Regions from separate parts of the Methylotenera sp. L2L1 genome, predicted to be linked through region 2. Evidence: predicted binding sites of a transcription regulator. Region 2 holds the regulator's gene; the other holds the start of a gene.
What was found. Region 2 encodes FliA, which starts transcription of late flagellar genes. Its sites were predicted from a motif close to CTAAAGTTNNCNNAAANNNTGCCGATANNA; they were not measured.
Positions count from the first base shown of each region.

Region 1: FG24_RS11270 (flagellin) is a predicted target of FliA. The motif match lies at 13,012-13,041, and genes of this name have one in related genera.

Region 1 covers NZ_JQMG01000001.1:2,373,983-2,390,443, reverse strand. Annotated here, with positions in the region: gene FG24_RS11325 (tetratricopeptide repeat protein) at 1-974, shown strand, start outside; gene FG24_RS11320 (ATP-grasp domain-containing protein) at 992-2,146, shown strand; gene FG24_RS11315 (Gfo/Idh/MocA family oxidoreductase) at 2,158-3,336, shown strand; gene FG24_RS11310 (iron-containing alcohol dehydrogenase) at 3,388-4,497, shown strand; gene FG24_RS11305 (radical SAM protein) at 4,482-5,807, shown strand; gene FG24_RS11300 (hypothetical protein) at 5,791-6,822, shown strand; gene FG24_RS11295 (FkbM family methyltransferase) at 6,872-7,966, shown strand; gene FG24_RS11290 (sugar 3,4-ketoisomerase) at 8,033-8,443, shown strand; gene FG24_RS11285 (DegT/DnrJ/EryC1/StrS family aminotransferase) at 8,444-9,556, shown strand; gene FG24_RS11280 (class I SAM-dependent methyltransferase) at 9,621-10,649, shown strand; gene FG24_RS11275 (tetratricopeptide repeat protein) at 10,690-12,783, shown strand; gene FG24_RS11270 (flagellin) at 13,131-13,928, shown strand; gene FG24_RS11265 (flagellar protein FlaG) at 13,999-14,382, shown strand; gene fliD (flagellar filament capping protein FliD) at 14,531-16,216, shown strand; gene fliS (flagellar export chaperone FliS) at 16,238-16,461, shown strand, end outside.
Region 2 covers NZ_JQMG01000001.1:1,983,040-1,999,500, forward strand. Annotated here, with positions in the region: gene purT (formate-dependent phosphoribosylglycinamide formyltransferase) at 1-88, shown strand, start outside; gene FG24_RS09395 (group II truncated hemoglobin) at 171-599, shown strand; gene FG24_RS09400 (DEAD/DEAH box helicase) at 694-2,079, opposite strand; gene FG24_RS09405 (DEAD/DEAH box helicase) at 2,116-3,828, opposite strand; gene typA (translational GTPase TypA) at 4,243-6,051, shown strand; gene FG24_RS09415 (PepSY domain-containing protein) at 6,315-6,842, shown strand; gene motD (flagellar motor protein MotD) at 6,984-7,841, opposite strand; gene FG24_RS09425 (flagellar motor protein) at 7,867-8,616, opposite strand; gene FG24_RS09430 (RNA polymerase sigma factor FliA) at 8,598-9,332, opposite strand; gene FG24_RS09435 (MinD/ParA family ATP-binding protein) at 9,347-10,186, opposite strand; gene flhF (flagellar biosynthesis protein FlhF) at 10,189-11,523, opposite strand; gene flhA (flagellar biosynthesis protein FlhA) at 11,520-13,601, opposite strand; gene flhB (flagellar biosynthesis protein FlhB) at 13,601-14,788, opposite strand; gene flhD (flagellar transcriptional regulator FlhD) at 15,447-15,764, shown strand; gene flhC (flagellar transcriptional regulator FlhC) at 15,810-16,388, shown strand.

The DNA.
Region 1 (16,461 bases), 390 kb from region 2:
CTTGCTTATCTACACAAACCTATACCAATATTAAAGTGATAGTTTCAGATGACAGCCCTAATAATGAGGTTACAACTGCTATAAAAAGCACCAAATTTGCTGAGATACTGAAAAAACTAAATTTGGATATCATTGAGGGACCCAAAAAGGGCTCATCTGCTAACGTCGTGAATTTATTGAATTTTTGGAACCAGTCTACGCCTTATGTGCATATCTTGTTTGATGACGATTTAATTTATCCAACTTTTTACCAAATGCACCTAACAGCACACTCTAAAAGCGGTATAGGAGCATCTGTGAGTTATCGTTGGGTGGGTAATGAATTAGGAGTGCCAATATCAAGCCCTAGAATTCCTAGTTTTATATCGGATGGATTAGAAAAAGTGGATGTTTTGAGTGCTAATCAAATATTTCCATCGATAGTGCCAGATTGTGTGAACTGGCTGGGTGAGTTTAGCAATACGGTATATTCTGCTAGTGCTGCTTGGGAGCTTAAACCTGCCACACTCAATGGTATTCCATACAATGGCTTAGGTGATATTGGACTGTGTTTACACACATCCTTGTCGTCTAATATCGCAATCATTAAAGAGCATCTGGGATTGTTTAGGGTTAACCCTCACCAAAATACTGGTAACTTTTCCTCCATCAGTTTTAGGTGTGGTTACATTGCTTGGATAGCGATAGCTTTAGGTAGCTATGAGTTAGGGAAAATAGATATTAAGCAAACTGAGCATGCTATTCATATGGTGAGCGGAATTGTCCACAGACTTTTTAAGGGCAATGAAGAAATGCTTGCTTTTGCAAGGCTGCAGGAAGAGTATTCTGTTGGAAGTAAAGAATTTAAACAATCTTTTATACAGTTATGGGAGACTATGCTTAGCCAAGATAAAGGCTGGGTTGAATTAAATCAATTGAATCTGTTGCAACATCAAAATAATGCTCATTTTAATCTTCTGGAGCAGTTCCCATGATGCCAAAACGAGCGCTATTGGTTGGCAGTAGCTTTAGCGCAGCTCCCATATTTTTTGCGTTAAAAAGCCAAAATATGCATGTGTCTGTTTGCGGTAATGATCGGACTGATCCATGCCATCAATACGCAGACGCATCATATTTTATCGATTACTCTAATCCAGACGCACTTATCAGTTTAATCGCACAAGAGAAGTTCGATTTTATTGTACCGTCATGCAACGATTACGCTTATATGTCTTCTACTTTGGCGGCGGAGCGTCTTACTTACCCTGGTTTTGACGCTTATGAAGTGGCTTTGACGTTATATAACAAAAGACTATTCAGAATTTTTACACAACAATATCAATTGCCAACACCTAAGTTTTTGCAAATAAACGCGAATGAGATTAATAAATCCTTAGCGTTAAACTTCCCCTTGCTTGTTAAACCCGTTGATAGTTTTAGTGGTCGTGGCGTCACTAAAGTAAACAGTATTAATGAGCTCACAGAGGCCATTGCACTTGCTTTAAAAAGTTCGCGCTCTGAAGAGTTTGTTGTAGAAGAGTTTGTTGAAGGAGAGCTTCACAGTCACTCTGCATTTATTCAAGATGGAAAAATCATAACAGAGTTTTTTGCTGACGAGTTTTGCACTGTATATCCATACCAAGTTAACTGTTCAAATCACCCATCATTGCTGAAAACGGCAGTCAAGCAAGCTGTTGCACTCGCGATTCAGAAATTAGTAAGTTTACTGAAGCTCAGCGATGGCTTGTTGCATACACAATTCATCGTTAACCAAAATCAATTCTGGATAATTGAGTGTATGAGGCGTTGCCCAGGGGATTTATATGGAAAAATGATAACGCTTTCTACAGATATTGATTATATAGATTTATACATTAAACCCTTTATCAATCAAAAACTGCCAGACATTAATCAAGATCAAAGCCTTAAATATAAAGTGATTGGCAGGCATACAATATCTGTTGTCGAGCAAACGGCTATTTTTAGTTTTTCATGCAACATTCCCTCAAAACAGACGCAAATTGTTCCATTGAAATCTAGTGGCGAACTTCTTCGAGCTGCACCATATGACAAATTGGCAATTCTTTTTATTGAGTATCTGCATCAGCAGCAGATGCAAGAGGTTACGGTTAATTTAGATCAATTTGTCTCAATTCAAACTCATTAGGAAACTTCATTTTGAAATCAGGTTTAGCTCATTCACAAGTTACAGATACATCGGCTGGCGTTGAAAAATTGCGTTTGGGGTTTGTTGGTGGAGCATTTAACTCTGCTGTTGGACGGGTGCATCGAATAGCTAGTGAAATGGATCAGCGATTTGAGTTGGTTGCAGGTTGTTTTAGTAGAAATGAAGATGTCAATAAAGAGACAGCTAAACAATATGGCGTATCTGGTGCCCGCACTTATAAAAGTATGGAGTCTTTATTTGAAAATGAAATAGAGCATTTGGATGCTGTTGTAATTCTGACGCCAACAAATCAACATAAACAGCAAATTCAAGCATGTCTTTCCTCTGGGCTCCCTGTTATTTGTGAAAAGGCCTTGGTTACCACTGCCGATGAAGCTTTAGAGGTACGTCACTTGTTGGAAGAAAAAAGTGGTTTTTTGAATGTGACATATAACTACACAGGTTATCCAATGCTTCGTGAGTTCCAAGCGATGGTTCAAGCGCAAAAGCTTGGCACTCTAGAGCAAATTCATATAGAAATGCCACAGGACGGTTTTACTAAGCTAGCATTGGATGGCACGCCTATTACTCCACAAGAATGGAGGCTTCATGATGGCCGTGTGCCTACAGTATCGCTCGATCTTGGTGTGCATGTTCACTCTATCGTCAAATTTTTAACTAATCAATCTCCCCTTGAATTAGTGGCAGTTAGCAACACCTTTGGTAATTTTAATCAAATCGTAGATAGTGTAATTTGTATAGCAAAGTATTCGGGAAACCTGGCGTGCAATGTTTGGTATTGCAAAACTGCGCTAGGAAATCGAAATGGCTTGAAAGTTAGACTATTTGGATCGAATGGTTCATTAGAGTGGTATCAGGACAATCCTGAGTACCTACATTTCACTGATCAGCATGGCAGAAAGAGTGTTATTGACCGTGCTCATCCAGAAGTAACGGTCAGTAACCAACTCCGCTATAACCGTTTTAAAGCAGGTCACCCAGCTGGATTTATTGAGGCTTTTGCAAACACTTATTGTGATATCGCAGAAGCATTACATTCTTTTAAGCAGGGGTGTTTAAGTACAAATAACCCCTATGTCTTTGGTGTTGAAGAAGCGCTCGAAGGCTTGTTTATGCTAGAAGCAATTGCACGGTCATCAAAAGATAAAAGCTGGGTTACTGTGAAATGAGCCTAGTTACCCTATTTGATGTTTGTTCATGGATATTCTCAGGATCACAATATGCAATTCTATAATTTCAATCCCACTAAGTTAATTCACGGAGGCGATGCTCTTGAGAAAGTTGTATATGAAATTCCACAGCAGACAACGTTGGCAGTCATACATAGCAGTACTCTTGGTAGGTATCCCAACGTGCGTACTTTCTTTGCTGGAATCAATAAGTGTTTGAGAGTTGATTTTTATGAAACAAATAATCAAGAACCAACTCAGAGTGCCGTTAATAGCTTACTTGGTAAATTAAATCAAGATACTGATTTAATCATTGGAGTAGGCGGTGGAAGCGTTATGGATACCACAAAAGCGTTAGCGGTATGTTTCGGAAATAAGATTAACGCGTATGAACTTAAAGACATATCCCCTATGTTACTAAATAAAACAACAAAGTTTGGATTAATATCTACAAAACCAGGTTCAGGGGCAGAGTCAAATAATGCATATGTGCTTAAGGATGATGTTGACAACTTCAAACGATCCTATTTTAGTTTGTATTCCTATCCTCAGTTTAGTGTTCAAGACCCGTTATTTTATGAATCGTTGAGTGTGAATGATTTTGCGTCTGGACTAACTGACGCAATTTCACATGCTATTGATCAGTATTTAGTGCAAAGGGATGAAAATCTTATCCAAGACTCACTGACTTTATCTTTTTTAGATATTGGGCGTAAACTTGCTCAATGCATGCCTACACCAAGCTTGGATGATTATGCAAGACTGGCTTGGTTTGGCTCAATGGTATCATCCGGTCTTCTTTCGAGAGGGGTTAAGCCTAGTTGGTTGACTCATGAGGTGGCGCATTCAGTGGCTAGTGTTACGTCTTTTGGACATGGACAAACGATTGCCATGGTACTAACGAAAACACTAAGTCTTGATCGAAATCCAATAGAAAGATTAAGGTCTATAGCTTTAGCATTAGGTCATGAAAGTGTTTCAGATAAATTAAGCCGAACTGATGCAATTGATACTATTGTAGGATTTTTTTCTGAACTTGGGATGCAGACGAGTTTTTCTGAAATGAACTCAGAAGCTTACATTGAGTGGTGCAATGAAGTTGAGCATCTATGCCCTAATCTTAATAAAGAGGAGGTAGCGTTTATATGTCTGAGAACATAATATCTTTTCAGCCTCGTAACTCCTATATTCGGGATGACTCTTTGTTGCGAGGGGCTCCAGTCGATCATTCGGAGTTCTTAAGCCTCGCAAAAAATTTAAATATATATATATTTTCTATTAATCTTGAAGGAATAGGGCTTTCAAAACGATTGAGGGCACTAGGTCTTAATGTTAAAGCATTTGTTGATAGCCGATTTACAGGTAATAGACATGGTTTGCCTATATTAAGCCCAGATGAGTATTTTAAAAACTGTAATCAGAACACTGACTTATTATTCATATGTACGAAAGACAGGGAGTGGAAAAAAAGATACCTTGAGTTAGCGGAAACAAAAGGACTCATAAGACATAAATCTCTGTTTACGCCACTAGACGTATGCCGACATTTTCCTACTATTGAGGTAGCTGGGAAATGCAATTTGTATTGTAAAACTTGTGATATGGGATTACCTGGCGCCAATAAGGGGCGCGGACATATGTCTATTGACTCTTTCAAAAAAGTACTAGAAAAGATGACGGAAGAAATTCCATTAATGAATTCTTTAGCTTTGTATACATGGGGAGAGCCGCTTCTTAATCCCGACATCTCAGCGATTATTCGCGAATGCAGAAGGCAAGGCGTAGCCAGTGAAGTTTCAACAAATTTAGATTATCAAAAGTATCTGGACGATTTTCTTTTAGCAGAGCCTGATCAGATAGTAGCACCTTGCGCTGGGGTTGGTGAGCGGTATGAAAGAGGGCGCACTGGTGGTTCTTGGGATAACTATTTGAAAGGTTTGGAGCGAATAGCTGAGTTCAAGCAAAAATATAATCTAGATTACAACGTTCGTATAATGTATCACTTGTACAAAGACAATCTCTATGAGGATTTGGATTACATGAGGAAGTTGGCGCATGATTTTGGATTCTCGCTCATAGAAATTGTAGCTCATTTATTCCCAGGGCAGGTTTTTAAGCATGCAGTGTCTGGGGCACCTATTCCCCAGGTGATGATGGATGCATCTGAACATCTGCTTTTCTCGTTAGAAGATCAGCTTGAGTTCGCAAAGGCTAGAAAAGATAGTAATTGCCATATTATCAATGCTTTCCCAACTGTTAGCTGGGATGGGAAGGTGTTACATTGTTGCAATATGCAAAAACCCACCGTTAAGCAATGGGCATATCTCGAGCATCCTCTTTCCGAATTTATTGAAACTAGAAATAACTCGTCGTTCTGCACTACATGTATGGATAATGGGGTTCATCGATTTTTTGATGTCAACATAAGAATAGATGACGTTGATGGTATCCGTAATGTCGTTAGGTTATGAATTATGTGAGTTATCTAACCCATTTGATATCAATTGGGTAATAGCCTTAAAAAGAAGAACGCTTGACAGAGCGCTCATTATTGTTGGTTCTGGTGTAACTGCCGATGAATACAATAAGTTATTAACTGCGAATAATGTTGTTTGTACATTGATAAGTGTTCAGGATTTTAAAAACCGAGTTTGTGAAAAAAACACCTCTGAACATCCTGAGCCATTATTCATATTTGCGTCCCCATCATCGGGTGGCATTTTAAATAGCATAGCAAAAGAAGCTAATTTGTTGCCTGAAAAGGATTATCTTAGTTATCACCAATTAATTCGAAATAGAGCTGTGTTTGATTTACGCAACGTTACTGATCAAGTAAATCAGATAGAGTTTGCTAAGGTGCTAAACGCCATTTGTAAGATTAATACTTTGGGTGGTGTTGATATCTTGGTAAAAACTCCCTGCATACTCCCTCTAATCGATGTATGTGTGAAGATGTATGAGTCCAGGCTGAATATCAAATATGTGTTATACCCATCTGTAAAAGATTTTGCGATAAAAGAGCTTGTTCTGCATCACTATGCGATGGAGATAAATTTTATCAATACAAATATTCCACATGAAATCGCGAAGGATTTTCTATCCACGCTTGAAAGTTACCTGCTTCAAGATCCCAAAGCATATGTGTTAATGACTAATGAACAGATGGAAATGTTAGGTGTTAGAAACCATCATCGAATTTTTTTAGATGCATATCATCCCGAGTATTATGACGGTCTTTTGAGTGACTTTGAGGCTAACGCTTTCGATTTCCAGACTTGTTATAAGGTTAAGCCAGGTAAATTTTGTTTATCTCGGAGGATGTTTCCTGTCATTGATGGGGCTTTTAAGTTAAAAACATGTTCACTTTATGAAAACTTGTCATTGACCGACTTTTCTATAGAGGATTTACACAACGACACTTTTATAAAGCTAAGGCAGCAACTGTGTGTCCGCTGTAGCGCATCTGGCCTACATCGATTAATATGAAAAAAACTTATCATCTCGCGTTTTTTACAAATTATTGGAAAATATCAGTGTGAGTTTCAATCTACTTAAAAATCCTAATAGAGCTAGTTCTTTAGAAGAGGCAAGGCAGTTTTGCGCCGAGTTTTGTTTTATCGGATCTCAACCGAAATATATTCTTGGTCGAAATGTTTATGCTGAATGTGTTGCTGGACAAGTTAATGTAAGTGGATTTATTGATGATTATACCAATGATAAAGACTATCTTGGCCTTCCTGTCCTCAAGCTTGCTGATGTTCCAAAGGATGCACTTGTTCTCAACTCTGCTGGTGGCCGGCCACTTTCTGCAAGGAAGAGATTATCAGAAGCCGGATTAAGAAATCTTGATTATTTTTCTTTCTATAGGCTTTCTGGATTATCTTTGATCGAGATGCGATTTAACGAAGGGTTTTCAGAAGAATATTCTGCTAATGAAGAGCAGTACAGTTGGATCTATGATTTATTGCAAGATCAAAACTCTCGCGACATATTCAATAAGCTTGTAAATTTTAGGCTAGAGTATGATTTAGCTTATTTAGAAGGATTTGTCTGCAAAGAGGATGCTCAATATTTCGAAGACTTTCTTAACCTTGATGTTAATGATGAAACTTTCATCGATGTTGGTGGTTACGATGGATTTACAAGTTTGGAGTTTATTAAGCGAGCTCGAAATTACAAAGCAATTCATGTTTTTGAGCCTGAACCCACTAATTATCAGAAATGCCTCAATAATCTGAGCGCTTATAGCGATATTCATGTTCATAACTTGGCTTTATCTCGTAACAAGGCAACGATGAAGATAGAGGTTCAAGGTTCTGGATCTAGAATTTCAGGAGATGGCACAGTAAATATTAATGTAGTTAGGCTTGATGATGTGTTAACTGACGTGGATACGCCAACTTTTATAAAAATGGATATTGAAGGTGAGGAAATTGCTGCACTTGAAGGTGCACGCAACACAATAGCAACTCATCATCCCAGACTTGCTATAAGCGTTTATCACAAACCAAGTGACTTCTGGAAAATTCCGAAATTAATTTTTTCTATACGCGATGATTATGAGGTTTATATGCGTCATTACACAGAATGCATATACGAAACGGTCATGTTCTTTGTGCCAAAGAACTGATATGAGACTATATGCTATGAGCAATATAGAGTGGTCTAAAAATGCAGAAATTAGGGGTTAATCAGTATGCCGTTAGACGATTGTAGAGTCATTGAGTTACCCAAGATGTCAGACCCACGCGGCAATCTGTCATTTGTTGAGAGTGACAGCCAAGTTCCTTTTGCAATACAGCGCGTGTATTACGTGTATGACGTGCCTGGTGGCACAGACCGTGGAGGTCACGCACACAAAAACCTACACCAATTAATAATAGCAATGTCAGGTAGCTTTGATATTACTTTAGATGACGGCAAAGATAAAAAGAAATTTCACCTAGCCCGTTCTTATTACGGCTTATATATATGCCCAATGATTTGGCGAACGATGGACAACTTTTCATCAGGCTCAGTATTGATGGTGTTAGCTTCTACTAAATATGCTGAAGATGACTATTACCGAAATTATGATGCTTTTATGAATGCCAGATTGGTAAAGTAATTGAGTGATATACGCGTACCATTTTTAGACCTTAAATTTGCTTATAGTGAACTAAGCCGTGAGTTAGATGACGCTGTACTGAGGGCTAGCCGTTCTGGTTGGTATATAGGTGGCCCAGAAGTAGAAAGCTTCGAAGCTGACTTTGCTGCTTACACGGATGCAAAATATTGTGTAGGAGTCGGTAATGGCTTAGATGCATTAACGCTGGCATTACGTGCTTTAGACATAGGCGCAGGGGATGAGGTCATTGTGCCTTCACATACTTTTATTGCTACTTGGCTTGCGGTCAGTGCCGTTGGTGCAAAGCCTATTCCAGTCGAGCCCGCATCAGGTAGTTATAATATAGATGTTGCCAGCATTGAACGTTGTATTACGCCTAACACTAAGGCGATTATGCCCGTACATTTATATGGCATACCTGTAGACATTGATGCAATTTGTATTTTAGCAAAAAAATATGGCTTGGCCGTGGTTGAAGATGCAGCACAAGCACACGGTGCTCAGGTGCGCGGAAAAAAAATTGGCAGTCATGGTGATGTCGTCGCGTGGAGTTTTTACCCAGGTAAAAATCTAGGTGCGTTGGGCGATGGTGGGGCAGTTACGACCAATAATGAAGCAATTGCATCACGGGTGCGCGAATTAGGTAATTATGGCTCTGCTGTTAAATATTACAATGGAGAGCGTGGCGTCAATAGCCGTTTGGATCCAATTCAGGCGGCAGCACTCTCGGTGAAACTCAAGCATCTTGATGCATGGAATCAACGTCGTCAGGCTATCGCAAAAACGTATAGTCAAGCCTTGGGTGGTTTAGCATTAGAGTTGCCTCATGTGCCAACATGGGCAGATCCTGTGTGGCACTTATATGTAGTGACTGCGCCTAAACGTGACGCATTGCAATCACAGTTGGCATCAGCAGGCATACAGACCTTGATTCATTATCCAGTAGCTCCACACTTGCAAAAAGCTTATCAGGCACTTGATATTAAGCTCGGAAGTCTGCCAGTAGCAGAACGCTTAGCAAAAGAAGTGTTGAGTTTACCGATAGGTCCCCATCTAAGTGCTAGTGATGTTGATTATGTGATTTCAGTATTAACAGCAATCCATCAGGTGTAAAACTAACTGTCATTTTAACAAGCTAAATTTATATAGGTTTAATTTAAAAATAGGATCATTGGGAATGAAAACTTTTTTACATGTGGGCTGCGGTCCTCTTTATGTTGATCCTGTCACGCAACAACCAAGCCGCCCACAGGGGTTTGATATCAGCAGTTGGAATGAATTGCGCTTAGATATTAATCCGGCAGTAAATCCGGATGTGGTTGGCACCATGACCGATATGTCTGCAGTGCCATCTAGCAGTGTAGATGCAATTTTTTCATCTCACAATATTGAACACCTTTACCCGCATGAAGTGCCAATTGCATTGGCAGAATTTAAACGTGTACTTCGCCCTGATGGCTTTGTTGTGATTACTTGCCCAGATTTACAATCAGTCTGTGCATTAGTTGCACAGGGTAAGTTAACTGAGCCAGCTTATATTTCTCCAGCCGGACCAATCGCTCCGTTAGATATTCTATACGGTCACCGTCCGCCGATGAGTCAAGGTAACCTTTACATGTCGCATCGCTGCGGTTTTACACTAAACGTGTTGTTAGGTACTTTAGAATCGTCTGGTTTTTCAAAGGTGGTAGGAAACTGTCGACCGAGTTATTTTGATTTATGGGCGTTGGCTTGTGTGTCTAATGTGGATAATGAGCAGTTGTTGAATCTAGCAAGGCAGCATTTGCCAGAGCAGCCTTTTGATCCAAGCCAAACTAACCCAGCTGCGCAGGATATGCAGCAGGCTATTCAGGATGTATTGTCACTTGCACAGTCAAAGCATCGTGATGGTCATTTAGAAGAAGCTCAAAGTTTATTTATTGAAATATTAAATATCGAGCCGCGGAATGCAGAAGCTAACTATGGCTTGGGCTTGATTGAAGCGAGCCAAAAAAGTGCGGCAGATGCCCTACCTCGACTAGAGACGGCAGTTGAGTCAAATCCTGCAATTGAGCAATATTGGGTCACTTATGTCGATGCATTGATGATGTCTGGGATTACACACTCAATTGCTGATGTATTGGCGTTGGGTCAGCTGCATGGGCTAAAACCTGAAACAGCACAGGCCTTAGCTGGTGAACTTGCAGAGATGTTGAAATCTAAGTAGTTGTTATGGATGTAGTACCTGATAGATATAGCCCATTGATATGATTCAAAATAATCAGAACATTGCTCATACACTTGAGTGCGCTGTGAGCTTATATCAATCAGGTGATTTGCTAACTGCTGAAAATAAGTTGCGAGCTATATTAGCAATAGACGCTCAGCAGCCTCAAGCAAACTACTACTTAGGGTCGTTGTTGCTAGAAAGTCTACGCGCTTTAGATAGCTTGCCTTATTTTAATATAGCACTAGAGTCAGACCCTCAACAAGCAGAATACTGGTTGAGCTATATCAATGCGTTGATAGATGCGGCTTACTATGAAGATGCTAAGCTAGTGCTATCCTATGGGCGAGATGCTGGCCTTAGTGGAGAGCCAGTTGAGCAGCTGGAACAGTTGCTTGTAAGGCGACAATCTGAGCAAGCTATGTTAAATGCTGCAGAGTCTGTAAGTGTGCCAGAAGCGTATATACAAGAAAAGCTGATTCAGTTATTTCTCAATAAACGCTACCAAGCAGTCGAAATCGCATTACAACCATTGCTTGAGCGTTATCCTAACTGGCTTGATGGTTGGAAAATCTTAAGCGACACCTTGCTTGTACAAAAAAAAGATGCCAGATTAGTGGCCAATCAAGCCTTAGCATTAAATTTAAATGACGCCAAAGAGCACTGCTATTACGGCTTGGTCTTAAAGGGGCAGGGTGATTTAGCCAATGCTGCCGATGCTTTTAGGAGTGCCATCAAGCTTCAGCCAGACTATGCTGCTGCCTATAATAATTTAGGCATTGTTTCTAAAGATATGGGCGACATTGTGTCTGCTGTAGGTTATTACCGAAAAGCACTTGAAATCAACCCTGGATATGCCAGTTGTTACAGCAATTTATTGTTCTGCCTTTCACATGCTGATGTTGTAAGTACAGCAGACTTAATCGCAGAGCATCGCAGGTTTGGAATGCAATATGAGGCCGTTTATCAATCAGCATGGCCAAAACATACACACAAAAGTAATACAACAAAATGTTTAAATGTTGGTTTTGTCTCAGCTGACTTTAGAGAACACTCTTTAGTCAATTTTTTTGAGCCAGTGCTTGAGCATCTGTCGTCACTGACAGACGTTTCTTTGTATGCATATTCAGCTAGTGCAATTGAAGACAATGTCACACAGCGACTTAAATCTAAATTTAAGCATTGGCTTAAAGTGGATGAGTTAACAGATGTAGCTTTAGCCCAGAGGGTTAAAGAAGATAAGATTGATATCCTCGTTGATTTAGATGGACACACCGCAGGTAATCGGTTGATCAGTTTTGCAATGAAGCCTGCACCAATACAAGTGAGTTGGCTAGGGTATCTAGCAACCACAGGCTTAAGCGCAATAGATTATTATTTAGCGGACGCACATCTTTTACCGCCAAATCAGTTTGATGAACAGTTTACGGAAAAAATTGTTCAGTTACCCGCCAATGCACCATTTATACCGTCAGAACTATCGCCAGAAGTGAATGGGTTGCCAGCGTTTAACAATGGCTTTATTACGTTTGGATGTTTTAATCGCGTAGAAAAAATCACCCCTAGTGTCATTAGCTTATGGTCAAAGCTGCTTAATGAAATACCTAATTCAAAACTACTATTAGGGTCAATGCCGCAAGATGGCAGTTATGATGCAATCATCAAAGCCTTTGCTTACCATGCAATTAGTGTAGATCGACTGATTATTCACCATCGCAATACAATGGCAGACTACTTAAAGTTGCATCATCAGGTGGACATTTGTTTAGATACATTCCCGTCGAATGGAGTCACAACGACTTGTCACGCAGCATGGATGGGCGTGCCAACGTTGTGTGTGGAAGGAAAAAGCCTCATGAGCCGTGGTGCAATGGCCATCATGTTGCATTTGGATTTAACTGACTTTGTCGTGAAATCGCATGAAGATTTTGTGAATCAAGGTCTATATTGGTCACAGCACCTGCAATATTTATCTCAAGTTCGTGCCCAATTGCGCAAACAATTTAGTACGTCTGCGCTTAATCAACCTAAGTTAATCAGTGACCATTTAGTGCTCGCATTCCGTCATATGTGGATGCGATGGTGCAAAAAGCAGTCAGCAATATCATTTGCTACAGCAGTAGTTGATATGTAATCTGTTGCAGATTATCTTTACTTAAATTTAATTTTAACCAAATAAAATCAATGTGTTGGATCCAATCCAATATCACACTCTACTTAAAAAAATGCTAGTCCACAAAAAATCTGCTAAAGATTTTTCTGATATTACCGATATCCTAAACATCAGGATTGCTTAATTGATAGGTGAACAAGAAAGTATTCAGTAGGAAAAACAGAATTTAAAAAATATTTAAATCTGACCCTAAACTTTCTAAAAAACTTACCGATAACAGAAATAACAGCAGCGCAAATTGAACTGAATATGCAAAGCTAAAAGCAACAAGATGTAGTTGTAATTAACTAAATATTAGGAGAATTAACATGGCTTCAGTTATCAATACAAACCTTGCGTCACTAAACACACAACGTAACTTATCAGCTTCACAAAGCTCATTAAATACATCACTACAACGTTTGTCATCAGGCTTACGTATCAACAGCTCTAAAGATGATGCTGCTGGCTTGGCAATTGCTACACGTATGGACTCACAAGTACGTGGCCAACAAGTTGCGATCCGTAACGCTAACGACGCAATCTCTTTTGCACAAGTTGCTGAGGGTGGTTTGTCAAAACAAACTGATGCATTACAACGTATGCGTGAACTAGCTGTTCAATCAATCAACGGTACAAACACAAGTACAGACCGTGCAAACTTAGATGCTGAGTTTACACAACTGACTGCTGAAGTTACGCGTCTTTCAACTGCAACTAAATTCAACGGTACTACTGTGTTCGGTGCTGCTCAAACATTCCAAGTAGGTGCTGATGCTGGTGATACTATTGCTACGGCTTCAGTGGCAGCAGCGACAATTACAGGTAGTGTTTCTGATGTTGCAGCCGCATCTGCTGCGATTACCGCGATTGACGCTGCATTAACTGCTGCAAACACTAGCCGTGCAACATTAGGTGCGATTCAAAACCGTTTTGAATCTGTAGTAAGTAACTTACAAATTTCAGTAGAAAACCAATCTTCAGCTAAATCACGCATCATGGATGCTGACTTCGCGGCAGAAACAGCTAACTTGACTCGTGGTCAAATCTTACAACAAGCAGGTACTGCGATGTTAGCGCAAGCGAACTCACTACCTAACAACGTGTTGTCATTGTTAAGAGGTTAAGTTTTAGAAGTGTAAGACCCTTATCACCCACAGGACTGATCATCCTGTGGGATTTTTAGGAGGATAAATCATGTTTAATACACCAGTAGATGGTTATGGTGCAGTAAAAAATTCGGCCGCCGTGCAAAATATTGCCGGGGGCCAAAATGCTATTTCAGGCTTGGCTGGTGCTAAAGCCATTGATAAAGTCGAAAACGCCAAGCCGGAAACAAGGCAATCTGCTGAGGTGGATAGAGTGGCGTTGTCAAATGCAGTGAAAAAACTCAACGAACTCGTTGCGCCAGCATTGCAAACCGTCCAATTTACAATGGATGAAGAATCGGATCGCGTTATTGTTCAAGTTGTTGATACTGCGACCGATAAAGTATTAAGACAGATACCAAATGAAGAAGTGTTGGCATTTTCTAAAACTTTAGGCCGGCTGCAAGGTCTAGTAGTAAGAGAACAGGCTTAATCTGCAATAAGAGGCTTGTTTTTACGCTTTATTAAGTAAATGAATTTTTGTTTATAAATTATGCTTGTCGTATTAAATGTATTTGTGTTGTTTTGTATGTAAAAGAGTAGCAAGCATTTAACGAGTAATTTTAACGAGGAGAATCATTATGGCTACAACTTCAGGAATAGGCTCTGTCCTTGACGTTAACACCATTGTGAGTAACTTGATGAGTGTTGAAAAAGCTCCTCTAACTAAAGTTGCAACACAAAAATCAGCCTATCAATCACAAATTTCAGCATACGGAACACTGAAAAGTGCATTGTCTACGTTTCAAACTTCTGTCAGCGCGCTGTCGAGTTTATCTAAATTTAATGCACAGAGTGTTACTTCAAGTAATACAAGCGTATTGACAGCGACCTCAACTGGCAGTGCAACAGTAGGTAGTTATGACATTAGTGTTAGTCAGTTAGCTAAATCTCAGAAGTTGAGTGTGGGTGGTTTTTCAAATGTTTCTGATGTTGTTGGCACAGGCAGTTTAACGATATCTTTTGGTACGTTTACACCTGAAGTTGCCAGTCCATTTACGCCAAGCTCTTTTACCTCAAATTCAGCTAAAGCTGACCTCAATATCACCATTGATAGCTCTAATAATACATTAGCCGGCGTACGTGATGCGATTAATGCGGCTGATGGCAGTGTCAGTGCGACTATTGTGAATGACGGTACGACTAATCGAATCGTGATTACCTCAAAAGATACGGGTGAGGTGAATAGCCTTAAAATTTCAGTAGCTGATGATGATGGTAATAATGTAGACGCAACAGGTTTGTCTAAGCTGGCATATGACCCACAGGCTACAGCCGGTAATGGTAAAAATCTGACATCATTACAAGAAGCTAAAAATGCGATCTTACAAATTGATGGTATTGATATTGTTAAATCTAGCAATTCAATTAGTGACGCAATTGAAGGCGTCACATTAAATCTAGTCGGTATCACTTCTGGAAGTGCATTGAGCTTATCTGTAGCAACGAATCAAGATGCTATCAAGACTTCAGTTACTTCATTTGTTGATGCCTTCAATAAACTAGACACGACATTACGTAACCTGACAAAGTTTGATGAAACTGGCCAGGCGAATGGCGCCTTGTTGGGCGACTCTACAGCTCGCTCTATCATCAACCAGATTCGATCTGTCATGAATACAGCGGTTGCCAATGGCAGTTCGCTAAATACACTCTCACAAATTGGTGTGACATTCCAGAGAGATGGGAAGTTGAGCCTAGATAACACTAAATTCACCAATGCGGTTAGCAGTAATTTCAATGATATCGCAAGTTTGTTTGCAGCGACAGCTAGGGCAACTGATCCACAAATCAGTTTTGTCAGTAGCACATCTAAAACGCAAGAAGGTACTTATGCGATTGCAGTGACGCAGCTTGGCACAACATTGTTAAATGCACAAGGCACAATTAATGGTGCCGCTGCTACTGGCAGTACTACAACCTTAAGAGGTCCGCTTGGTGATGCAAGTGAAGGGTTAACTGTTAATGTCGCGGGTGGTGCGCTAGGTGCACGTGGTACTGTTAATTTTAGTCTTGGTTATGCTGCTAAGCTGGGCACTTTATTAGAAAACCTACTCAGTGAAGATGGCATCTTGGCAGCAAGAACAGATGGCATAAATAGCTCAATCGAGCGTTTGGATACGCAGACAGAACGACTAAATGCCCGCTTGACGGTGATTGAGAGTCGTTACAGAGCGCAGTACTCTAGACTTGATGTTTTGTTAACGAGTATGTCCTCTACCAGTAACTTCCTCACACAACAAATTGCTGCGCTTAACGCAGGCTAATCAATAGTAAAGGGTCTCGTTATGTTTGGACTAAACCAAAAAGGTGTTAACGGATATGCCAAAGTAGGTGTGGAGACTGGTGTATTGGCAGCGAGCCCAGTTAAGCTGATAGTGATGCTTTACGATGGTGCTATTGCTGCATGTCATAGTGCAATTGCCTGTATGCAACGTAAGGATATTGAGCAAAAAGGCGCCATGCTGTCAAAAGCTATTATGATTATTGAGAGCGGGCTTAGGCTGAGTTT
Region 2 (16,461 bases):
CGTTGCATTAGCGACGGGTAAAGATGTTGCGGAAGCAAGAGTAAGTGCAAAATTGGCTGCTAGTCTTGTGACACCGATTGATATTTAAATGTAGGGATAGCAACAGTACAGTGGTGATGCATTTTGCACACTACGTTACAAAAAGTTCCTACACTTAAGGTTTTAAGCATATGTTAAATGAAATAGAAGAAGCGGGTAGTGATAAGCGTACATTTTTTGAGCTACTCGGTGGTGAAGAAAACGGCATCCAAAATATTCGTTTGCTGGTAGAGACATTTTACGACATCATGGATAGTGATCCTAAGGCGAAGCCTCTGCGCGATATGCATCAGCCAGATTTAACCTCTGCTCGTGAGAAGCTGTTTATGTTTTTAACCGGATGGACAGGTGGACCACAGCTATATATTGAGCGCTATGGCCATCCAATGCTGCGTAAGCGGCATTTGCCGTTTGCCATTGGTGAGTCAGCGCGTGACCAATGGATGTATTGCATGATTAAAGCCATGCATCAGTTGGAATATGACGAGGCGTTGATGAAAAAACTAGCAAATCAGCTCTATGGTGTTGCTGACTTTATGCGGAATCAACACGGGCATTAACTGTACGTAATCAATTAACGGCGCGCAATAAAAAGGGGCATCACTGCCCCTAATTAGCTGGGTACTAAATACCCCACATAACTTTCAAAGATTATTACTTTCTAGATAACAATCCACCAAGTAAGGCAGCTACTGGTGCTTTTTTGGTGTTAATTTGTCTAGTAGCGACAACATTATTTTCTTGTGTGCTTGGTTCGTAAGGTTTATCAAACCATGGGTCGACACTCTTCTTCTTAGCTGGTAAGCGTCTGGTTGGTGCTTCCTGATCTTTCACCTGATTGCTTGCGTTGCTACGTGTACGTGATGTTGCTTTAGGTTTATCTAGCGCTACCGTTTCTTTGGTAATTTGGCGTTTGATTAACTTCTCAATTTCAACCAAGTATTTCTCTTCATCATCGCTGACAAATGAAATTGCAACGCCGCTTGCGCCGGCACGTCCGGTACGGCCAATACGATGCACATAATCTTCTGGCGCACTTGGAATTTCATAATTAATCACCATTGGCAGTTCACTAATATCTAAACCACGCGCAGCAACATCCGTTGCGATAAGCGCAGTCACTGTGCTAGCTTTAAACGCATCTAATGCTTTAATACGCTCTTGTTGGGTTTTATCGCCATGAATTGCGTCTGCCGCAATGCCTTCGCGTACTAGGCTGCGGCTTAAACGGCTCGCCGTTAATTTTGTTTTGGTGAATACGATGACTTGTTTTGCATCGGCTTCTTTTAACAGCTGAATTAACAAGGCTTCTTTATCTGATTGCGCAACTTGATATACTTTTTGCGTTACGTTGTCGTTGGTTGCATTGCTGCGCGCCACTTCAATCAATTGAGGTTTAGTTAAAAAGTCATCTGCTAATTTTTTAATCTCGTTTGAGAATGTCGCTGAAAACATCAAATTTTGACGCTGTTTTGGCAATAGTGCCAAAATACGTTTCAAATCAGGCATAAAGCCCATGTCCAGCATTCTGTCTGCTTCATCAAGTACTAACATTTGTACTTGGTTGAGCTGTAATGTTTTTTGTTCAATATGATCCAACAAACGGCCAGGGGTCGCTACCAACACTTCCACGCCCGTTTTAAGGTGAGGTGTCTGTGTTTTGATATCTACGCCACCATAGACAACCAGTGAGCGTAATTGCGTATGCTTGGCATACGCTTTGACGCTTTCTTCCACCTGAATAGCAAGCTCACGTGTTGGCGTTAAAATTAACGCGCGCACGGGGTGCTTGGCAGGAGAGGTGCTGCTATTGGCTAGCGGTAATAACTTCTGTAGTAGGGGAAGCGCAAATGCCGCAGTTTTACCTGTGCCAGTTTGCGCCCCTGCCATTAGATCCCCTCCAGCCAAGGCAACAGGAATAGCCTGTGCCTGAATTGGTGTTGGAGTAGTGTAACCAGATTCAGTTAATGCACGTAAGAGCTCAGGTGCGAGTCCTAATGTGCTGAAACTTGGGCTGTCAGTCGTTACGATTTCTGTCATTTGTTGGATACTGTTCAATTAAAGTCTTTACTTAAGTTATGCAAAACTACGTGAGCGACGTGGTGCACCATTGCCTGCACCTGCATTAGCGCCAGCAAAACCACGTGCTGGACCACGGCTATCGCTACGACCAGCAGGACGGCTATCACTGCGATCACCATCACGACGTGCAGCAGGTGCTGCGCTACGATCAGAACGGCCTTCGCTACGTTGACCGTCGCGTGAGTAAGGTTTTTTACCGAAGGCTACGCTATCGCCAAAGCTACGGTTAGGTGTACCCGCATTGTTACCACGGCTACGGTCACCAGACTTATCAAACGCTGCGCGGTCACCAAAGCTACGTGCACGGTCGCCAGATGGTCTTTCTGAGCGGTTAGTATCAGATCTGCCAGCATAACCAGCTGAGTTGCCATTGATTTCACGCGGAGCTGAGTCACGGTTGCCACGATTTTCAAAACGGTTTTCGCTGCGAGGAGCGCTATCACGGCTAGCGCCATTGCGATCATCACGACCTTTGTAACCACCACGGTCATCACGTGGTTTAAAGCCACCACGACCACCTGGTTTGTGACCATCACGACGGCTGCCGCTAGGGCCATCCATCTTCATGGCACGTTTTGGTTCAAAACCTTCAATCACTGCAGGCGACATGGTGTTGCCAGTGAATTGTTCGATTTTACGTAGAATATGTCTATCCATGTTCGACGCGAATGAAATGGCGATACCAGTGTTGCCAGCACGACCAGTACGGCCGATACGGTGTACATAGTCTTCTGCAAATTTAGGTAAGTCGTAATTGATGACGTGTGTAATGCCATGTACGTCAATACCGCGTGCAGCAACGTCAGTCGCTACCAAGATTTTTACATCGCCATGACGTAATTTAGTCAATGTGCGGTTACGTGCACCTTGTGTCATATCACCGTGTAGTGCGGCTGTTTTATGGCCTGCTGCGTACAAATCTTCAGCTAACACATCAGCGTGACGTTTAGTGCTGGTGAAAATGATAGCTTGGTTAACTTCAGGAGCAATCAATAAATGCTCAAGCAGTTTGTTTTTGTGTGTCATATCATCAACAAAGTGCAAGCGTTGCTCAATGTTTGCGTGTTTTTCACGTTGAGCTGCTACTTGAATTGTTTTAGGATTTTTAAGAATTTTGTTCGCAATACGTGCGATGTCTCCATCTAATGTCGCTGAGAACAATAATGTTTGACGCTCTGCCGAGAGTTGCTCGCAAATACGTTCAACATCAGGTAAGAAGCCCATGTCTAACATACGGTCAGCTTCATCTAATATCAACATTTGTAGACGTGATAAGTCAATACGACCACGTTCCATATGGTCCAATAGACGGCCTGGCGTTGCTACTAAGATGTCTAGCGGTTGTGATAATAGTTTGTTTTGTAGTGGGTAAGGCATGCCACCTACGATACTTACTGTACGTGCACGGATAAATTTACCGTATTTACGTGCAGCTTCGTTCACTTGTGTTGCAAGTTCACGAGTAGGTACAAGTACTAAAATGCGTGGACCACGGCTTTTAGATTCGTGTGGAGTTGCTAGTAAGTTTAGTGCTGGCAACATGAATGCTGCAGTTTTACCTGTACCAGTCTGTGCTGAAGCCATCAAGTCGTGACCTTCTGTCACAACAGGAATTGCTTGGGCTTGAATAGGGGTTGGGGCTGTATAGCCTGATTCCTCTAAAGCACGAATAATAGTAGGGTGTAGATTTAATGATTCAAAAGACAAGATAGTCCCTTTCAAAAGCAGTTTTATAAAAACAATAAAAGGGCGCGAGCAAATACATGTATGTTTACAGTGATGTTGTGAAAAAACAACATAACGCAAAAAGCAAATTTCAAATATATAGTTCGAGATGCTTTATTTACCAGCGCACGGGCATAGCCGCTAACCAGTAAAGATAGATTTAATATTAAATCTAAAGATAGTCACTTCAAAATTTCACGAGTGACTGAGGGTCAGGGCGATGAATCTAAAACTCTAGAGCTATTTGTTAAGCTGTTTAAAGTTCTAAGTTGTGCGCATTATATGCATTAATTACACTTTGTCAAAGTGTTTTTTACTATATTTATAGATAGTTAAATCATTCTTAGGGCTTAATGTGTTAAAATCGCCGCCTTTCAATGAACTGGTAGCAAGACAATGTCTCGTAATTTAAGAAATATCGCAATTATTGCCCACGTTGACCATGGTAAAACAACTATGGTTGATAAACTTTTACATCAAGCAGGTACATTTACATCTCATCAGACAGTGTCTGAGCGTGTAATGGACAGTGGCGATATTGAAAAAGAACGTGGTATTACCATTTTGGCAAAAAACACTGCGCTGAATTACGAAGGTACGCATATTAACGTTGTGGACACTCCAGGCCATGCGGACTTCGGTGGTGAAGTTGAGCGTGTATTAGGTATGGTGGATGGCGTTGTTCTGTTAGTAGATGCTGTTGAAGGCCCGATGCCACAAACACGTTTTGTTACTAAAAAAGCGTTGGCGCTAGGTTTGAAACCAATCGTTGTTATTAATAAAGTAGATCGTCCAGGTGCACGTACTGACTGGGTAGTGAATCAAACATTTGATTTGTTTGCTAACTTGGGTGCAACAGATGAGCAGTTAGACTTCCCTGTAGTATATGCGTCAGCAATCAATGGCTATGCTATGTTGGATATGAATAAGCCTAGCGATAACATGCGTGCTTTGTTTGAAACGATTTTAAGTCATGTAGCGCCACCAGCTGGTGATAGCAATGCACCTTTACAGTTGCAAGTTTCAGCATTAGATTATTCAACTTACACTGGTCGTTTAGGTATTGGTCGCGTGACTAACGGTAAAATCAGACCTGGCCAAGCAGTGACTGTGATGAATGAAACTAAACAAATCGCTACGGGTAAAATCAACCAAGTGCTTGGTTTCCGTGGTTTGGAACGTGTGCCAGTTGAAGAAGCTGAAGCTGGCGACATTGTAATTATTTCTGGTTTAGATGATATTGGTATTGGTTTCACTATCTGTGATCGTGAAAACCCAATTGGTTTGCCTCATTTAGGTGTGGATGAGCCAACATTGACCATGGACTTTATGGTGAATACTTCACCATTAGCTGGTACTGAAGGTAAATTTGTGACTTCACGTCAAATTCGTGATCGTTTAACTAAAGAGCTTTTAGTTAACGTTGCTTTGCGTGTTGAAGACACTGAAGATGCTGACGTGTTCCGCGTTTCTGGTCGTGGTGAGTTGCACTTAACCATCCTGCTAGAAAATATGCGTCGCGAAGGTTTCGAGATGGCAGTAGGTAAACCAAAAGTTGTTTACCGTGAAATTAATGGCGAAAAATGTGAGCCATATGAAATTCTTACTGTGGACTTAGAAGATGAGCATCAAGGTGCTGCGATGGAGGAATTAGGCCGTCGTCGTGGTGAAATGCAAAATATGGAGTCTGACGGTAATGGTCGTACACGTTTGGAATATAGAATTCCAGCGCGTGGTTTGATTGGTTTCCAAGGTGAATTCTTAACGATGACCCGTGGTACTGGTTTGATGGGTCATGTGTTTGATGAATATGCTCCAGTTAAAGCTGATATGCCAGGCCGTCGTAATGGCGTGTTGATTTCAGCTGAAAATGGCGAGGCTGTGGCTTACGCGCTTTGGAAGTTGCAAGACCGCGGTAAAATGTTCTCAGTACCAGGTGACAAGTTGTATGAAGGTATGGTGATTGGTATTCACAGCCGTGATAACGATTTGATCGTGAACCCGATTAAAGGTAAGCAGCTGACTAACATTCGTTCATCAGGTACTGATGAGGCTGTACGTTTGATTACGCCAATTGCATTATCTTTAGAATCAGCAGTTGAGTTTATTGATGATGACGAGTTGGTGGAAATTACCCCTAAAACGATTCGTATCCGTAAACGTTACTTGCTTGAGCATGAGCGTAAACGTGCATCAAAAGACTAATTATTAGTTGATGTATTGAAACCCAGCCTAGTGCTGGGTTTTTTATTGTTTGTTCATCTGACTTGATCTGCAATCACGTTAGAAATGACATTGAATGTTACATTTTGGATGGATTGGTGCTTGATTTTGGCTGTTTACAGCCAAAAATGTAATAGTTTTGTAAATCAATCAAATGCTTAGCGCTTGTTTGGTAAAATTTAATAATTGTAATGGTTTTACTTAGGTACTTATTTTTACTTTACTAACAATAATAGGAGTTAATTATGTTTCGTTTATCTTTAGGATCTACTTTAGTTGCAGCTGTATTTTTTGCAAACTCTGCTATCGCTGGCCATGACACTATCAAACCAAAAGCTTATGATAGTTTAGGAAAGTGCGTAAAAGCAGCATTAACTAAGCACGAAGGCACGATTGTAAAGACAGAGTTCAAGTCTGAGAAAAAAGTGGGTGTTTATGAGTTTGATATCGAAACTGCAGATGGTAAGGCATGGGATGTTGAGTGCAATGCTAAAACTGGTAAAGTAACAGAGGTTGAGGAAGAAGTTAAGGCTGATGATGCTAGATTCAAAGTGCTTGCTAAAGTAAGCGAGGCTGATGCTAAAGCAACAGCACTGGCTGCACATCCTGGCACTGTGGTAGAGACAGAGTATGAGCTTGAGTCAGACGGCAAAGCATCTTATGAGTTTGATATTTTAGAAGCTGATAAAGAAGAAATTAAAGTAGAAGTTGATGCGACTACTGGTAAGATTGTTGAAGTGAGCTACGAAGAATACCAAATCGGTAAAGAGTAATAGATTTTGTATAAAATAAAAGCCAGCATTTGCTGGCTTTTATTTTTTGATGCTAGCAATTTTGGTGTTAGCAAAGCAATCAAACTACACATACATTGTATTAAACCACGTACGTTGTATTAAACAGCCGCGATATCGACTCTAATTGGGAGCTTTCGGTACTGTTTGCGCTTTAGGTGCTAGGGCAGATGCCTGAGGCACAATCACATTGGAGGTGTCCTCTTGCGTAGGTACTTCATAGGTAATGATGATAGATACACGTCTGTTTTTTGCACGACCTGTTTCTGTTTCGTTTTCGCTAATCGGTTGTGATGCGCCTAGACCAGTTGCACTTAAGCGCTGTTCGCTGATACCTAAAGTGCTTAGCAGTCTCACAACACTGCTGGCGCGCACTGCAGAAAGTTCCCAGTTAGAGAAGAACGTAGTGTTATGAATAGGTGTGTTGTCTGTGTGACCTTCTACCTGTATTTTTCGTTGATTATTTTTAATTAACGGAACAATTTCGCTAATGATTGCATTGGCCGCCATTGATAAATCAGCAGAACCGGCACTAAATAACAAGTTATCTTGTATATCAATACGGATACCACGGCTAGTCTGTATGACTTGAATCTTACCCTCTGCAATCATTGGTGCCAGTTTGTTAGATACCTCAGCCCCAGTTTTGGCCATGGAATCACGCTCTCTGCGCATTTTTTCTGTATATAAATGGCTTAGTGGAAGTGGTTTGATGATTGATGTGGTGTTAGTTTCCGTGACGCCTCGCGCGCCTAGGCCTTTTTCTGTACTTGTTTGGTTGACACCAGAGCTACCATTACCGCTAAAAGCCGTGCCGATAGAGTTAGTGAGTTGTTTGTATTTACCTATTTCTACGGAAGAAATAGAGTACATGACGACGAAAAATGCGAATAAAAGCGTAATAAAGTCAGCATAAGAGACTAACCATCGCTCATGGTTATCTTGATCCTCTTCTACTCTTTTACGGATGAGTTTCGACATAGTTTATAATTAAGTTAATTGGCGACTAGTGTGGTTTGTCTAGGTAGCTGTCTAAGCGTTCCTCAACAATTCTAGGGTGATCGCCATTGGCAATAGACACCCATGCGTTGAGTAACATTTCACGTGTTTTTAATTCTGCTTGAATGTGTGTTTTTAACTTGTTTGCAATAGGCAAAAATATCAAATTGGCAAAGCCAACGCCATAAATAGTGGCCACAAATGCGACAGCGATACCGCTACCTAGCTTGCTTGGGTCGGATAAATTCTCCATCACATGAATTAGGCCAAGTACCGCGCCCAAAATCCCCACAGTCGGCGCATAGCCGCCAGCTGCGTCCCAAATTTTCGCAGCACTACGCATTTGAACCTCATGGAAATAGATGTCAATCGCACATATCTCGCGAATTTTTTCTGGAGGAGTACCATCAATCATCAAGCGCATGCCTTTAATAATAAAGGGATCAGTTTCCCTTTTTAAGAAAGGCTCCAGCATGAAAATACCTTCTTTACGTGCAAAATTGCTCCAGACCAAAATGCGTTTGAAAAGCTCTTTCTTGTCATCAACTGGCTTTTTAAATACTTTTTTTAGCATTTTTAAGCCTTGAATGAAGGTTTTGGCTGGTGTTTGTACAAGTACCGCACCAAAGGTGCCGAACATCACGATAAGAAAAGCTGCATATTGCAACAGCGAACCAACGTTCCCGCCCTCAAGTTTTTGCCCTAGTATAATCCCTGCAACAGCAAGGATTAGGCCGATTATGCTGCCCCAGTCCATGACTTCTCTCTTAAGTTAGCACGTAGCCTTGCAACTGCCTGACTATGTAATTGACATACACGGGATTCTGAAACGCTCATTACCGCACCAATTTCTTTTAAGTTTAACTCTTGTTCGTAGTATAAACCCAGCAAGATTTTTTCTCGCTCAGGTAGCGAATCTATCGCAGCAATCAGTGCATCTCTGAAGTCACCGATGAGCAAGCCTTTAATGGGGTCACTGTCGTGGTCAGACTGAAAGCGATCTAAGAAATGTTCTCCACTCTCTGCTTCGTGAAAGTCTTCATAGTAAACCAGTTGGTGTCCGCTACAGTCACCAAGCATTTCGTGGTATTCAGCGAGAGATAAATTCAGTTTTTTAGCAACATCATTTTCAGTAGGGGGTTGGCCAAGTTGCTGTTCTAATTGGCTAATGGCATGTTCAACATCACGCATGTTTTTACGGATGCTACGTGGCAACCAATCTGAACTGCGTAGCTCATCCAGCATGGCGCCTCTGATTCTTTGTGCGGCATATGTTTCAAATTGTGCGCCGTGGGTGTCTTCATAACGATTAACCGCATCTAGCAGACCCATCATGCCAGCTTGAATCAAATCATCAAGCTCTACACTAGGTGGAAGCTTGGCTTTTAATTGATAAGCGAGTTTTTTAACTAAGATAGCATGCTGATCCAGCAAAACGTCTTTTTGATCTTTTTTCCCATGCGCTGTGTACATAAATCGTCTTTAGCTTAGTTGTATGATGCCTGTTTATTGTTAAAAATATTATCATGCTTGTCATCTAAGCGTTGTGCAATTTGCTTTAATGCAGTGGATGCGATAGCAAGCGGAAATGCGTCAATGACTGAGCGTCCTAATTTGGAAGCGCGGTTTAAATGACTGTCAGCAGGAATTGCACCAAAAAAATCTAATTCAATTTGCATAAAGCGTTTTGCTACTTGCGATATATTGCGGAATACTACTTGCGCCTGTGCGTCTGTTGAATCATCTACAATGATACCAAAAGAACGTCTACCAAGTTCACCGCATACTTGTTTAATCAGTGAATACGCTTGGGTAATAGACTCAGGCTTGCGTGAGAGCTGAATAATAATCTCACTTTCGTTGAGTTTGTGTAAAGGCAGCGTGTTAGCTTTGTTGAGCATTGTGTCCACTAACACCATGTCGTATTGCTGGGCCAATTGGTTGAAAAGCAGATTAAGCTGACTAGTGGTATGGTTGTCATTTGCATTAGCTAATAGCTGCTTTTGCATTAATTTAACGCTTAAAAAGCCATGGCTAGTTGATTTAATTGCTTGCTGTAAGATATGTTTTTCTTGAATAACATCTAGAAGTGAAGGGGACTGATCTAACTCATAGCTTTGTTCAAGCGTATGCTCTGATGCGTGCATGACGAGCACATCGCTGCCTTGATTCGCGATAGAAGTTGCTAGGTTTGTGATTAGACGCGGTTGTGTTTGTGAGGGTAAGGCGGATAAAACAGACACAACTCTAGGCTTTGGTTTTGCCATAATACGTCTTAATCCTGCAGCTTGATCGTTATGCATGACGCTATTATTGAAGTTTGACATGGTTAAATCTCCGCTAGTTGAGAGATGTTTCCAGTGCTACTGGCTTGTCCCATGACAAATGGCAATTCTTCAGTTAAGAATTGAAACGGACGATTTGCAGGCGACTTTAAGTTCAATGCCAAATGAATCAACTCTATTTTATTTGCTAAGTTGATATCCTCAGGAACACGCTGTCCATTAGCGGTGTAGTAAAGCTTTAATTTTTCACGAATAATGACATCAAGCGCATTGCCGATAGTGGCAGCTTCATCTAGTTTAGTGATGATGCAGCCATCAAGACCTTTCCCTTTGTAGGCTTGAATAACATCGGTGAGCGTTTCACCAGTATTAGTCGCGTTTAAGCACAGTAATTTTTTTATAGGTGTTTTGCTGCTCGAAAGCAGTGCAATTTGTTCCGTTACCATACGGTCACGCTGGCTTACACCCACGGTGTCAATCAGAATGGTGTGTTTGTTTTTCAGTTCATTGAGTGCAATAGCAAGGTCTGTTTCATCTTTAACAGCATAAACCATGACACCTAAAATCTTGCCATATATTCTGAGTTGTTCGTGACCGCCGACCCGGTATGCATCCGTTGTAATTAGCCCTAGGTTTTGTGTGCCGTGTTTCATGACGTAACGCGCTGCAAGCTTGGCTGTCGTTGTGGTTTTGCCTACACCGGTAGGGCCAATTAAGGCAAACACACCGCCTTGGTCTAACACCTCGGTTTCATTCTCGATGGTATGCAGATTTTTACCTAGGATGTACTTCACCCAGGCATTTGCTTTTTTGCTATCTAAATTCTCAGGTAGTTTTTCTGCTAAATATCTTGATAATGCAGGACTAAAGCCAGCCCCCAATAGTGCACCAAGTATTTCAGATTTAATCGGGTCGCGTTGCTGAACATTGCTCCAAGCAATCGTAGCAAGTTGCGATTCAATCACATTACGCATATTGCGCATCTCATTAAGCATGAATGCCATTTGCTTACTAGTCGCGACATTGCCTGCACTGGCATGTCGGTGAGCATCATTTATATGTGTTTGCGTGCTTGAGCTTTTTGATTGGCTATCTATTTTTTTAGCATCAAAGTGTTGATGTTCTTCACGAGCACTCTTATTCAATAATGATAATAATGCCGTTGGCTCATCATGATGTTTAGCTTGTTCGTAATTAAACGCATGCACGGCTTGGTTATCATTAACCATTGCATTCATCTCATCTTCTCTAAAAGCCATAATTTCATTACCGCCCGCTACTACCCGATTAGAAAGAATCACAGCGTCATCTCCCAGCTCTTTGCGGACCATTGTTAGCGCTTCGCGTGAGCTTTTACCGAAAAATCGTCTAATGTTCATGCAGAACCTCCAATTAGGCTAGTGACGCGTATTGTTTTTGAGTCGGGCAATTCTTCATGTGAAAGTACACGGAGATTGGGTACAGCACGGCGCAGAAATTTAGCTAGAGCTGCTCTAAGTGGAGCAGAGACTAATAACACAGGCGTTAAGCCCATTTGTTCTTGTTGTCTGGCTGCTTCTTCAGCTTGTCTAGATAGCGTTTCTGCCATACCTGGCTCCATCGCTGAGCCGCCTGTGTTATTTTGCATCGCTTGTAGCAATAGGCGTTCTAGGTTGTTATCCAGTGACATGACCGTTACTTCATTGCCTGTAGGGAATAGTTGTTGCACGATAGCGCGTCCAAGTTGCACACGCACTAATGCAGTTAAATCATTGGTATCTTGAGTCTGGCTTGCATGTTCTGAAAGTGTTTCAACAATTGTTCGCATGTCTCTAATATGAACACCTTCTACTAGCAAGTTCTGTAGCACTTTTTGCACGATAGCGAGTGGCATGAGTTTAGGTACTAAATCCTCAATTAGTTTAGGAGACTCTTTGCTAATGTGATCTAGTAATTGCTGTACTTCCTGACGACCTAGCAATTCAGCTGCATGCATGGAAATAATGTGGTTTAAATGCGTTGCGATAACAGTGCCAGCATCAACCACCGTGTATCCCATGCTTTGTGCTTCATCGCGAATACCTGCATCAATCCATACCGCTGGTAAACCAAAAGCAGGGTCTGTAGTGATATGTCCAGCAAGCGGACCTGTGACCATGCCTGGGTCAATCGCTAGATACTGACCGTAATTAGATTCGCCAGTCGCAATTTCAACACCTTTTAACGTAATTCGATAACCAGAAGGTCTTAATTCAAGATTGTCGCGAATATGTACAGTGGGGGCGAGGAATCCAATTTCATTCGCAAACTTCTTGCGTAAGCCTTTAATTCGCTTCAGTAAATCACCACCTTGTAGCTTGTCTACTAATGGGATCAAGCGATAGCCAACTTCCAACCCTACCGTATCTACCGGTGTCACATCATCCCAGCTGGCTTCTTCTACTTCTAATGGGGCAACAGGTGCTTCTTCAACATCAGGCTCTTCTTTGATCGTATTTTGTCGCTCATTCACAAGGTAAGCGATACCCGCAAGAAAGAGTGCTAATGTTAAAAATGCAAAATTTGGCATACCCGGAATGATGCCCATGCCACCCACAATGGCCGCAGTCACGTAAATCACTCTAGGGTTAGAAAATAACTGTGTCGTTAGTTGGCCGCCAATATCTTCAGTATTGGCTACCCTTGATACAACCACACCAGCTGCAACAGAAATAACGAGTGAAGGAATTTGCGCAACCAAACCATCACCAATCGCAAGTAAGGTATAGATTTTGACAGCATCTTCAAAGGCTAATCCGTGTTGAACCATCCCAACAATTAGGCCGCCTACAATATTGATAATCGTGACTAGAATACCTGCAACCGCATCACCACGGACGTATTTACTCGCACCATCCATTGCGCCGTAAAACTCAGACTCTTGACTAATTTCAGTTCGGCGTTTGCGCGCCTCATCTTCACCAATTAACCCAGCGTTCAGATCGGCATCAATCGCCATTTGTTTACCTGGCATTGCATCTAGAGTGAAACGCGCACCAACTTCAGCAATACGCCCTGCGCCCTTTGTTACAACGGTAAAGTTGATGATGGTTAAGATGATAAACACCACAATGCCCACTGTATAGTTGCCGCCAATCAAAAAGTGACCAAATGCCTCAATCACTTTACCAGCAGCATCAGGGCCGGTGTGTCCTTCGGTGAGTACAACGCGGGTAGAAGCCACGTTGAGTGATAAGCGTAGCATTGTGGTAACTAATAACACAGTTGGGAATGCGATAAAGTCGAGTGCCTTTTTAGTTTGCAACCCAATTAGCAATACCATGATAGACAGTGCAATATTAAAGCTGAATAACACATCCAGTGCGATAGCAGGTAACGGCAAAATCATCATTGATAACAGCAAAACAATGATAAGAGGTGCAGCAACCGTGCGGCTACCTAGATTGCTCATCCAGGCTGGTAAGTTAATTGGATTCATTAGGCAAACGCTCCAGGTTCATTTGACACATCATCTACGCTGGGAAGTGGCAACAGGCTGTGAGGATCCAATTCATCAGGTACCACTAAAGTGCTTGGCACTTCTGGTTGATGGCCCCCATCTTTTTTGAAAATACGCATTTGAAATACGTAAGCCAATATTTCAGCAACAGCTGTATATAAAGCTTCGGGGATTTCATGCTCTAGTTCAGTGTGTGCGTATATTGCACGTGCTAGTTTAGGTGATTCAACGATAAGAATTTTGTGCTCATCAGCAACTTCACGTATCTTCAATGCTACGGCATCCGCACCTTTAGCCACCACAACAGGAGCTCTCATACCGCCTTCTTTATATTGAATGGCAACAGCATAGTGGGTCGGGTTGGTAATGACGACATCCGCATTTGGGATTTCAGACATCATTCTACGTCTAGACATTTCTCGTTGTTGCTGACGAATTCTAGATTTGATTTCTGGATTACCATCAGACTCTTTAGATTCGCGCTTGACCTCTTCTTTTGTCATCTTCAGTTTTTCAGCGTATTGATATAACTGAAAAGGCACATCAATAGCTGCGATAAAAACAAGCACACTGACAATTGCTAAGAAGCTAAATAACAATAAATCATTCACTTCAGCAATACTTTGATTTAAGGGCAGTAACGAAAGTGAAAGAATCGACTCCATGTCGTTGGCGATAACGATATAAGAAACAACGCCTACTAAGATTGCTTTGCTTATAGATTTAATCAATTCAGCAAGAGCGTTCTTCGAAAACATATTGCTCAAGCCAGTGATTGGATTTAATTTTCCAAATTTTGGTGCAAGTGCTTTTTCACTAAATACCCAGCCACCAATCAGGGCTGGTGACGCAATCGCAACAACAAACAAAATCAACGCTAAAGGGGAGAATGCCAGCAATAGATTGTAAATGTTATCGGATATTTTCATTAAAAGTATCATTGGATCATAAGCATAAGCGCGCTCCAATGTTAGCCCTGAACTCATGGATGTTTTCAATGCCTCACCTAGTTGGCCTCCCATCATTAGCATTGCAAAGCCGGCAGCAAGCAATACTGTCACTGTAGCAAGCTCACGAGAGCGCGGAACGTCACCTTCCTCACGCGCTTTTTCTAAGCGCTTGGGGGAGGCCTCTTCCGTTTTCTCTAAATCGCTTTCTTCAGCCATTACGCGTCCTGTTACTTAAATAATGCTATTTGGGTCAACTTTGAAACTAAATGCTTTATTACTGACTATATTATTAATTAAAGTAATGTCATTGCATCTTGAGAATAAGCAGGTGAAAACCCTGCTTTCTTATTGTCGAGGTCTATTAAAGAATGATTTATTTACATGCTTAGATTATTTTTAATTATTTATAAAAAATATTAAAAATAATTTTCAATATAAAACAATTGGTTACGTGTTTTTATCATATTTATTTAAATTTTTTTATAAAATACCCTAAAGTTTTCAAAAGTACTGCCGATATATGGTTATTAGATGAAACCGTTAATGTTTATTGCTTTAATTTTTGCATCTAATTTGCAATTTACTAACGGTGTCAATCATAAAAACTTTAGGATTTTTGATGATTTTAAAAAGTTAATAAAATCAATATCTGTTATTTATTTGTTCATTATAAATACAGTTAATACATATATTTAAGTACCCATACAGCCAATGTAGGTGTTTGTAAGACAAGCACCTACATTGGCTCGTCCTGTTTCCTCACAAAAAAAACCGACAGCGTATTCTTGTTAATTGCGGTAAAAGAGCTCAAAGTGTATCTAACCAAAGCTCGTATGCTTTAACAACTGCAATATATTAAGAATCGGAAATAAAAATGACTGAAATAGAATTGATGTCGGAAATTAGAGATGCCAACCTCAACTATTTAATGTTGGCGCAGCAGTTGATTCGTGCAGATAAAGCCACCGCCATTTTCCGTTTGGGTATCAGTAGTGATATTGCTGACCTGTTAGAAGGTTTGAGTAATATGCAGTTGGTTAAGCTAAGTGGTGCTAATGTTATGCTGGCAAGGTTTCGCTTTGATGATAGTGCCATTTTGGGTATGCTTACTAACTATACAAAAGATCGATCACAAGCGCATTTACATACGGCCATCTTAATGTCTGGGCAAGTGGCCGAGTCAATGGTTTAGTTAAATAGTGCTCGTCACGGTAATAAAATTAAGAAGGAAACTATCATGGAAAATAAAAGCCCAGTGACTTCTGCCAAAAGTGTGGTCAATGAGTCGGAGCAAATTCAGCTTGCTATTCAGATGATTAAGTTGGGTGCGAGATTGCAACTGTTGGAGTCTCAAACTACTCTGTCACGTGAGCGCTTGATTAAGCTTTACAAAGAGCTCAAAGGCGTTTCACCACCAAAAGGCATGCTACCATTTTCTACAGATTGGTTTTTAACTTGGCAGCCGAATATTCACTCTTCTATTTTTTATAATATTTATAAATTTATGCTTGATTACACAGGTGAAACCGGTATTCATGCAATCATTAAGGCTTATAGTTTATATCTTCAGCAGGTGGAGACGGAAGAGGGTGCTGAGCCAGTGTTGTCTATGACGCGCGCTTGGACGATGGTGCGCTTTGTGGAGAGTAAAATGCTGAAATTGCAGAGCTGTAGCTGCTGTGGGGGTAACTTTATAGTCAATGCTTATGATTTAAATGGTCGTTATGTATGTAATTTATGCCATGTTCCTTCTAGAGCGGGAAAAACTAAAAAAGCAAAAGAGCTCACTTACAAGGTAGTAACAATGAGCGCTTAACGGGTGCTTGTAATGTTCTTATATTGTGTTAAGGTTTTGATGGCTTGTAGTACATAATGTCTAGAAGTACATA